DNA from 2 places in the Rhizobium sp. NZLR1b genome. Region 1 is predicted to be linked to the other one. Evidence: riboswitches for the same ligand, from Rfam matches in the RefSeq annotation. Region 1 holds a riboswitch; the other holds the start of a gene.
What was found. Region 1 has a riboswitch for thiamine pyrophosphate ahead of thiM (hydroxyethylthiazole kinase). Riboswitches for the same ligand answer to the same signal wherever they lie in the genome.

Region 1 (4,379 bases):
CGAAGCGGACGAGCTGGATATACTGGTCGGCCTTGCGCTCCTTCAGCATATAGGGACCGGTGCCGATGAACTCCTTCATCGGCTCGTCCTGTTTTTCCGAGGGAATGATGATCGCCGCCGAATTATTGAAGGCAAGCAGCGAAGTCAGCGGCGCATAGGGCTGCTTCAGCGTGATTGTGACGGTCGAAGGATCGACAGCAGTGATCTTGTCGATGAAGCCCGACACCTGCTTGCCGCGCGAGGCGATCTTCATCCAGCGGGTCAGCGAGGCGACCACATCGTCCGAGGTCATGTCGCTATTGTCGTGGAACTTGATGCCGGTCCTGAGCTTGATCGTATAAGTTTTGCCATCGGCGCTGATCTCAGGCAGGCTTTCGGCCAGCAGCGGCGTGACGTTCCAGCTCTTGTCGAAAGTGTAGAGCGTTTCGAAAATATGCTGGGTGACAATGCCGACGAGATCGGCCGTCGACGACATCGGATCAAGCGTCGGCGGCTCGCCGATCGTCGCGACATTGATGACGCCGCCCTTTTCCTGGGCAAGCAGGGTCGAGGGCAGGGCGACAAGCGCGGTGCCAAGGAGAAATGCGACAAGTGTTTTCATGTGAGGGCTCCCGGTCAAGTTCCACAATTATGTAATCAATCTTTTTGTAACAGAATAAGAGCTGGATTGATCCTGTCAAGCGTGGGTGACCGATTATGCCTCTGCCGGGATACCGGAACGCGAGAAAACACAATCTTCGGCTGCGCCCTGCACGAAGGCTGCGCATTATGCCAAGCACACGGATGGTCAGGCTTCAGCGGAACGGGAGAAAAGAATGAACATCAATTTCAAGGGCGGAAAATGGCTGAACGAACCGGCCAGCTGGCACGCCGACGACACCGCCCTCACCCTGACGACCGATGAAAAAACCGATTTCTGGCGGGAAACCCATTACGGCTTCACCCGCGACAGCGGCCATTTCCTCGCCTTTCCCACGGCAGAGAGCTTCACCGCCCAGATCCGCATCCAGGGCGAATTCCGCACCCTCTACGACCAGGCTGGCCTGATGGTGCGCCTCGACGGGAAACGCTGGGTAAAAACAGGCGTGGAATTCACCGACGGCGAAGCTTTCCTCAGCACCGTCGTCACCGACGGCAGGTCCGACTGGTCGGTGTCACAACCCTTCAAGGGACTCGAAGATTTCCACATCCGCGTCACCCTCGCCAACGGCGCCCTGCGCATCCAGACCTCTTGCGACGGGAGCCGCTGGCCGCTGCTGCGGCTAGCGCCCTTCCCGGCCGCCGACGGTTACGAGGTCGGGCCGATGGCCTGCACGCCGGAGCGCAGCGGGTTGACGGTGCGCTTTTCGGAGTTCTCGATCGGGTTGGCGATTGCGACGGATCTTCATGATTTGAGTTAGACGCTATTATAAGATTCTCTGCGGACACGATCTGGGGTGATCCACGAATGTTGGCCGTTCTATTCGTTGCCCCTGCTGTAAATGCCACACAAATAGGACTGTCATTTTCGAGATGACATCCGCCCCATTCTCTGCGAAAAAGAGCGCGATGAGAGACAGGGGCGCCCGTCGACAGACGGGCTGAGAAGCACCCTTCGAACCTGAACCGGATAATGCCGGCGGAGGGAGTCGCTCGGGGTCGCGGCACTGCCGTACGAATGACCCCGTGCCCGCCCCCGCCTGAAAGGGGCCACATGCAGACCAGGACCACACCAGGAGCCATGCTGAAGGCGATGCGCGAAAAGCCGCCGCTCGTTCAGTGCATCACCAATTACGTCGCCATGAACATTGCCGCAAATGTTCTGCTGGCCGCCGGCGCCTCGCCCGCCATGGTGCATGCCGCAGAGGAAGCCGGCGAATTCGCCGGCATCGCCAATGCGCTGACGGTCAACATCGGCACGCTGTCGCCGCAATGGATCGACGGCATGCAGGCGGCGGCGAAGGCAGCGACCTCAGCCGGCAAACCCTGGGTGCTCGATCCGGTCGCCCATTATGCCACGGCTTTCCGCCGCGATGCGGTCGCCGGTCTGCTGGCGCTCAAGCCCACGATCATCCGTGGCAATGCCTCCGAGATCATCGCGCTCGCCGGCGGCGAGAGCCGCGGCCAGGGCGTCGACAGCCGCGATCCGGTTGAACAGGCGGAAGGTTCGGCGCGATGGCTCGCCGAGCGCCAGCAGGCGGTCGTCGCCGTCACCGGTGCAGTCGATTTCGTCACCGATGGGGAGCGGGCGGTGCGGATCACAGGCGGATCGGCCTTGATGCCGCAGGTCACCGCCCTCGGCTGCTCGCTCACCTGCCTCGTCGGCGCCTTTGCCGCCACAGTGCCCGAGGATATGTTCGGGGCGACGGTCGCAGCCCTTGCAACCTTCGCCATCGCCGGCGAAGAGGCAGCACTCGGTGCGGCCGGTCCCGGCTCCTTCGCCTGGCGCTTCCTCGATGCGCTGAACGCGCTTGACGCCGAAACGCTCGATGCCAGGGCCAGGATATGGGCCGCATGAAGACCTTCGATCTTTCGCTCTATCTCGTCCTCGACCCCGATCTCTGCGCCGGGATCGGCATGGTCGAGACCGCCCGCCTTGCCGTTGCCGGCGGCGCGACAATGGTGCAACTGCGCGACAAACATGCCGGCACGACCGGGATGATCGAGACCGGACGCGCGTTGAAACAGGCGCTTGATGGCACCGGCGCCCTGCTCATCGTCAACGACGATGTCGAGGCGGCTATCGCCATCGGCGCCGACGGCCTGCATATCGGCCAGGAAGACATGGATGCGGCGAGAGCGCGCAAGATGATCGGCCCCGGAATGATCCTCGGCCTGTCGGTCGAGACCGAGGCGCTCGCCGCTGCCGTCGATCCCAGCCTCGTCGATTATACCGGCGTCGGCCCGGTGTTTGCGACGCCGACCAAGGCCGACCACAAGCAGCCGATCGGCTTTGAGGGCCTGGCAAGGCTGGTGGCGGCTTCGCCGGTGCCGTCGGTTGCGATCGGCGGCCTGAAGGCAGAGCATGTGGCCGAAGTCTTTGACGCGGGCGCCAAGGGGCTTGCCGTCGTCTCCGCCATCTGCGGCACGCCGGACCCTGAAGCCGCCGCTCGCCGCATCGCCGGAGAAATCCGAAAGGCCCGCGCATGATCCGCAACGTCCTCTCCATCGCCGGCTCCGATCCCTCGGGCGGCGCCGGCATCCAGGCCGATCTCAAGGCCTTTTCCGCTCGCGGCGTCTACGGCATGGCGGTACTGACCGCGCTGACGGCGCAGAACACTCAAGGTGTCACCGGGGTGCATCTGGTGCCGCCGCAATTCGTCGCCGACCAGATCAACGCCGTCTTTGCCGATGTGCGCGTCGATGCCGTCAAGATCGGCATGATCGCCAATGCCGGCATCGCCGATGCCGTCGCCAACGCGCTTGTTGCCGCACTGGCCGACCGGCGCAGCATCCCCATCGTCATCGACCCCGTCATGATCGCCAAGGGCGGCGCCGCCCTGCTGGCACCCGAAGCGGTCGACGTGCTGACCAGCCGGCTGCTGCCGCTGGCGACACTTCTGACCCCGAACCTGCCGGAGGCCGCCGCCCTGCTGCACCAGCCGGTGGCGACAAACCGGTCTCACATGGCGGCGCAGGCCGAGCAGCTGCGCGCGCTCGGCCCGGCGGCCGTGCTGGTCAAGGGCGGTCATCTCGACAGCGACGACAGCCCCGACGTGCTTGCCACAGCCGACGGCCTGCACTGGTTCGAAGCCAGACGCGAGCCGACCAAGAACACCCACGGCACCGGCTGCACGCTGTCGAGCGCGCTGGCGGCAGAGCTTGCCAAGGGCGCCTCGGTGTCTGAGGCCGTCGCCATCGCCAAGGATTACCTCGCCGGCGCGGTCGCGGCATCAGGAAGCCTCACCGTCGGCTCCGGCCACGGCCCGGTGCAGCATTTTCATGCGCTCTGGAGAGTCGAGGGATAAGCGCGCACATCGACGCACGCTTCCATCGAAACGGCTCGGGCTCGCGCCCCGAGCCGTTTTTGCGTTCGGCAACTACCTTGCTTTGAAAGCAGGAGCGTAACGGCGAGCAGCGTTGCGACCCATCTGAAAAATCCCTGTTGACAAGCCCAGCCAGATCGCCAAATCTATGTCATTAAAAGGGGATATATTCCGTAATAGAGGAATATCAGGAGGAGTGACGGGTGCCAGACCTGCTTGTGAGCTTATACTCCACACAGCTTGCCGATCTGAAGCGGAAAGCCGACGATGTCAGCGTTTCCATCCGCCCGGCCCTTCCCCCGGAATTGCATCTCGTCGTCAACTGGGTTCGCGAAAACTTCAGCGAAAACTGGGCGAGCGAAGTTGCAATCGCCTTCGCGCGTCAGCCTGTTGCCTGCCTGATCGCCGTCGACG
Region 2 (4,379 bases), on a different contig from region 1:
GTCGGCATAGGGAAGGATCTCGACGTCGAGGCCGGCGGCGGTATAGAAGCCCCTCGCCTTGGCGACATAGATGCCGATATGGTTGGTGTTGGGTGTCCAATCGAGCGCCATGCGCACCTTTGCGGGCGCTGACTGGCCGAAGGCCGGGCGGCCGGCAAGGCTTGCGGCGATGGCGGCTAAGATCGTCTGGCGACGGGTGAGAAGCAGCATGGTGACCTCCTCAGGTCTCTAGAGCATGATGCCGAAAAGTGTGAGCGGTTTTCTCACGACATCATGCTCTAACTCTATAATGTAGAACAGGATTCAGATTTTAAGCCGACCGGCCTAAAATCATCCTGTTCGAGCGGATGAAGCAGTGTTTGCAGGATTTCGGTTTCGATCGCCTGGGCCGCCGGCGAGCCGAGATCGGCAAGGCTTCTCGGACGGGGCAGGGGAACGTGGAATTCGCGGATGATACGCGCCGGGCGGGCCGAAAGCACGTAGATCCGGTCGGAGAGGAACACGGCCTCGCGGACGTCGTGGGTGATCAGCAGCGCCGTCCAGCGGTGTTCGGTCCACATGCTCTGCAGCCATTCCTGGATCTGTGTGCGCGTCAGCGCGTCGAGCGCGCCGAACGGCTCGTCGAGCAGCAGCATGTCCTGGGTCTGGACGACAGTGCGCAGCAGGGCGGCGCGCTGGCGCATGCCGCCTGATAGTTCGGATGGATAATGGTGTTCAAAACCGGCAAGGCCGAAGCGCTCAAACAGTGGCGCCACAGTGGCGCGGGCAGCGCGGCGGCTCATGCCACGCACTTCGAGGCCAAGTGCCGCATTGTCGATGATCCGGCGCCAGGGCATCAGCGCATCGCGCTGCGGCATGAAGGCGAATGAATGCGGCGCCCGTTCCAGCGGCGCGTCCTTGAAAAGCACGGTGCCGGAATCGGGGCGAAGCGCCTGTGTCAGCAATCGGAGCACCGTCGACTTTCCTGAGCCGGACGGGCCGACGATCGAAACGAACTCGCCGTTTGCCACAGTGAGCGAAATATCGCCCAGCACCTTCATGCCGTCGAAGGACTTCGAGATGTTGCGCAGTTCGACCATCGTATCGCTCATCGCCGCGACTCCTGGGATCGTTGCCAGGGCATGACGAGGCGCTGGATCAATAGCGTCAGCCCGAAGAGGCAGAGTGTGAGCGCGGCGCTGATAACGACGGCGGCAAGCACGAGATCGGGGCGGAAATTGTTCTTGGCGTTGAGGATATAGATGCCGAGGCCGCGGGCGGCGCCGGCATATTCGGCAAAGATCGCGCCGACGACGGCATAGGTGATCGAGATCCTGAGGCCGGCGAAGAAATAGGGCAGCGCGGAGGGAAGCCGCGCCAGGCGGAAAATCCGCCAGCGGCTCGCCTTCATCGAGTTCAGCAATTCGGCGATGTCGCGGTCGGTCGATTGATAGCCCTGCAGCAGGGCGACCAACAGCGGAAAGAAGGTGACGAGCGCCACCAGCAGGATCTTCGGCAACAGGCCGAAACCGAACCAGAGGACGACAAGGGGCGCGATCGCCACCAGCGGCAGCGTCTGGCTGGCGATGAAAATCGGTAGCAATGCCCGGCGCATGAAAGACACGAAATCCATCAGGATCGAAGCGGCGAAGGCGAAGGCAAGCGACAGCGCGAAACCGCCGAGTGTCGCACCCAGCGTCGGCCAGGTGTTTGATATCAGCGCCTCACGGTTCAGCCAGCCCTGGATGACAATGCGCGAAGGCGCCGGCAGGATGGAAGGTTTGATGCCGGAAAGATCGACATAGAGTTCCCATGCCGCCAAAAACGCGCAGCCCGCGAGAAAGGCCGGTATGCCCCGGTAGAGAGCGGCGCGGAGCGCGGCAAGGCGCGAATCCGATGGTTGTGGCGATGTCATCAGCGTTCGATTTCAGGCTTTCGTCGGGCACTGCATAATTCCTTAAATCGGAATCGATTTAAGGGAAAATTATGCAGCAATTTAAAGTGTTACGGCGTCCCTTGCGCGTCTGCTAAGACGCGCGGCGCTGTATTGGCGGAGACCGTGATGTCGAGCGTCACGTGTCCCACCGGGTCGCCGAAGCGATAGAAGGCCTCATGAATGGTCGCGAAGACGGCGCCGGCATCTCCCCCCAGCCGGGTACAGAAATTCTTGGCGTGGTCGAAGGTGCCGGAGCGCTTCAAGAAATCGATGCAGCCATAGATCTCGTCCATATGGCTGCCGGTTCCCATGACGTAGAGCGAGAATTGCGCGGCTGCCGGCTGTCCGGTCTCCGTGATGGTTTCAACGGCGGCAAGGGCTGATGTAATCCGGTCGGCAAGCGGCTCCGCCCGGCCGGCAGAGGGCTTGACGCCGCAGATGGCGTCGTCGGGCTCACCTGGGCAGCCGCGTGAGACCGCGGCGGACAGCACGCAATGCTCGCCGGTTTTGGCGGCGACGACGAAAAGATCGCGCATGGCCGCGAAGAGGACATCAGGCGGGCCGACCAGCAGGGTGGAGATATCATCGGTCTCGATGCGAAGCCGGTCGCGATAGGGGTCGAACGCCTTGACGGCATCGAGAATGATGCCGACGAAATTGCCGGACATCGGATAGAGTGACACTTGTGCGCCTGAGAACATCTGAACCTCGCTCCGCTGGCATTACCCAGATCAGCTTTGAAGGGTCCAGAGGCTTGCGCCTCGCATCTCAGCCCCGGCGATACGGAGCTCCCCTGTTATTTCGGCGGAAACTATCATCGCGGTTTTCTTCCCGCAACCGCAAAATTGCAGACCCGTCCGCGTGGTCGGAATGAACCTGATATGACGGACAACACCCGGACCGAGGTCCTGCCCGGGTGTTCCCAGAGGTTCCGTACCTGCTGGGAACGGAACCGGAGCTTTCTGTCTCAGGCGGCGATATCGGCATAGGGACGATCGATACGGGCGGTGGCGAGCGCCCGTGTCCACCATTCCAGCCTTGCCATCATTCGGCCGAGCAAGCGCAGCGCGTCGTCGGGAGTGTCGAGCCTGCCTTCCGCGTCGAAGCGGTTCCATGGCGCAGCGAAGCTGACCGAATCGCGGATCGTGACGGCGTGGAGTTCGGCAAAGACGAGGCGCAGCTGCTCTACCGCGCGCAGGCCGCCGGAAATACCGCCATAGGAAACGAAGGCGACCGGCTTGCCCTGCCAAGGCTCGAAGAAGAAATCGATGACGAATTTCAGCGAGGCGGTGAAGCTGTGATTGTATTCCGGCGTGACGATGATGAACGCGTCCGCCATGCCGAGCCGCTCGGCGAGCCTGGCGATTTCGGGATGTGCCAATTCGCGGGTGGTCGGCAGCGCAAAATCCAGCGGGTCGATGATGTCGATATCGAATTGCGGGAAGCGGATGAGCTCCTCCGTCAGCCACTTGACCACCCGGTCGCAGATGCGGCCTTCCCTCGTGCTCCCGTAGATGACCGCCAGCCTGGTGGGTGTTTTCATGTGTCGCTCCTTGTTGCGATTGGACTTTACGATTGCAGGAGCAACAGGTATAAAACCTCAACTAATATTGAGGTCAATAGGCGATGGATACGATTCCTGCGACGCCGCTCGGCAGGCTCCTGACAGTCGGTGAAGTGGCGGAGCGCAGCGGCCTCGCCGTCTCGGCGCTGCATTTTTACGAGACCAAAGGGTTGATCTCGAGCATCCGCTCCCGCGGCAACCAGCGGCGCTATGGGCGCGATGTGCTTCGCCGTCTCGGCATCATCAAGGTGGCGCAGCGTGTCGGCATTCCGCTTTCGGAAATCCAGTCAGCGTTCGAGTCCCTGCCGCAGGGACGAACGCCGACCGTTGCCGACTGGCAGACGCTGTCGGCGCGCTGGAAGGATGATCTCGACGCGCGAATCAGGCGGCTCAGCCTGTTGCGCGACCGATTGACCGGCTGCATCGGTTGCGGCTGCCTGTCGATCGAAAGCTGTCCGCTGCGTAATCCCTGCGACCGGCTTGGCAAGGAAGGGCCGGGTGCGCGGCTTCTGGAGGCCGAAAACTAGTCCTGGTTTTCCCCGGAAAGATCAGTGCGCGCCTTTCTTTCGGTCGGTGCGCGCTCATATGTTAAGGGCGAGTGACGCAACCGGCGGCACTGTCCGCGAGGAGGACGGCTTCGTGTTTCATCCCAGATTGTTCGAAAATCGCAATGTCGTCGTGACCGGCGCCGGCCGCGGCATCGGCCTTGAAGTCGCCCGGCAGTTTCTGGACTGCGGCGCGAAGGTGATTGTCCATACCGGGCGCAAGCCGGGACGGGATCTGCCGGATTTCCTGCTGACTGCTGAATCGGAAAGACGGGCGCTGCTGCTGCACGCCGATTTCTCCGCCATCGGTGGGGCGGCGCAATTTGCCGACGATGTCCTCGCTTTCTTCGACAGG

Region 2: linked by a shared signal. The riboswitch ahead of HJB84_RS06280 (Ykof family thiamine-binding protein) and the one ahead of thiM (hydroxyethylthiazole kinase) in region 1 are both predicted to bind thiamine pyrophosphate.

The regions. Positions count from the first base shown of each region.
Region 1 is NZ_JABDWC010000004.1:375,908-380,286, reverse strand. Features, by position in the region: gene HJB84_RS08515 (ABC transporter substrate-binding protein) at 1-601, opposite strand, end outside; gene HJB84_RS08510 (DUF1349 domain-containing protein) at 816-1,400, shown strand; TPP riboswitch at 1,548-1,644, shown strand; gene thiM (hydroxyethylthiazole kinase) at 1,694-2,497, shown strand; gene thiE (thiamine phosphate synthase) at 2,494-3,129, shown strand; gene thiD (bifunctional hydroxymethylpyrimidine kinase/phosphomethylpyrimidine kinase) at 3,126-3,947, shown strand; gene HJB84_RS08490 (GNAT family N-acetyltransferase) at 4,169-4,379, shown strand, end outside.
Region 2 is NZ_JABDWC010000003.1:373,193-377,571, forward strand. Features, by position in the region: gene HJB84_RS06265 (ABC transporter substrate-binding protein) at 1-210, opposite strand, end outside; gene HJB84_RS06270 (ABC transporter ATP-binding protein) at 285-1,091, opposite strand; gene HJB84_RS06275 (ABC transporter permease) at 1,088-1,894, opposite strand; gene HJB84_RS06280 (Ykof family thiamine-binding protein) at 1,984-2,616, opposite strand; TPP riboswitch at 2,607-2,720, opposite strand; gene HJB84_RS06285 (NADPH-dependent FMN reductase) at 2,883-3,458, opposite strand; gene soxR (redox-sensitive transcriptional activator SoxR) at 3,542-4,006, shown strand; gene HJB84_RS06295 (SDR family NAD(P)-dependent oxidoreductase) at 4,119-4,379, shown strand, end outside.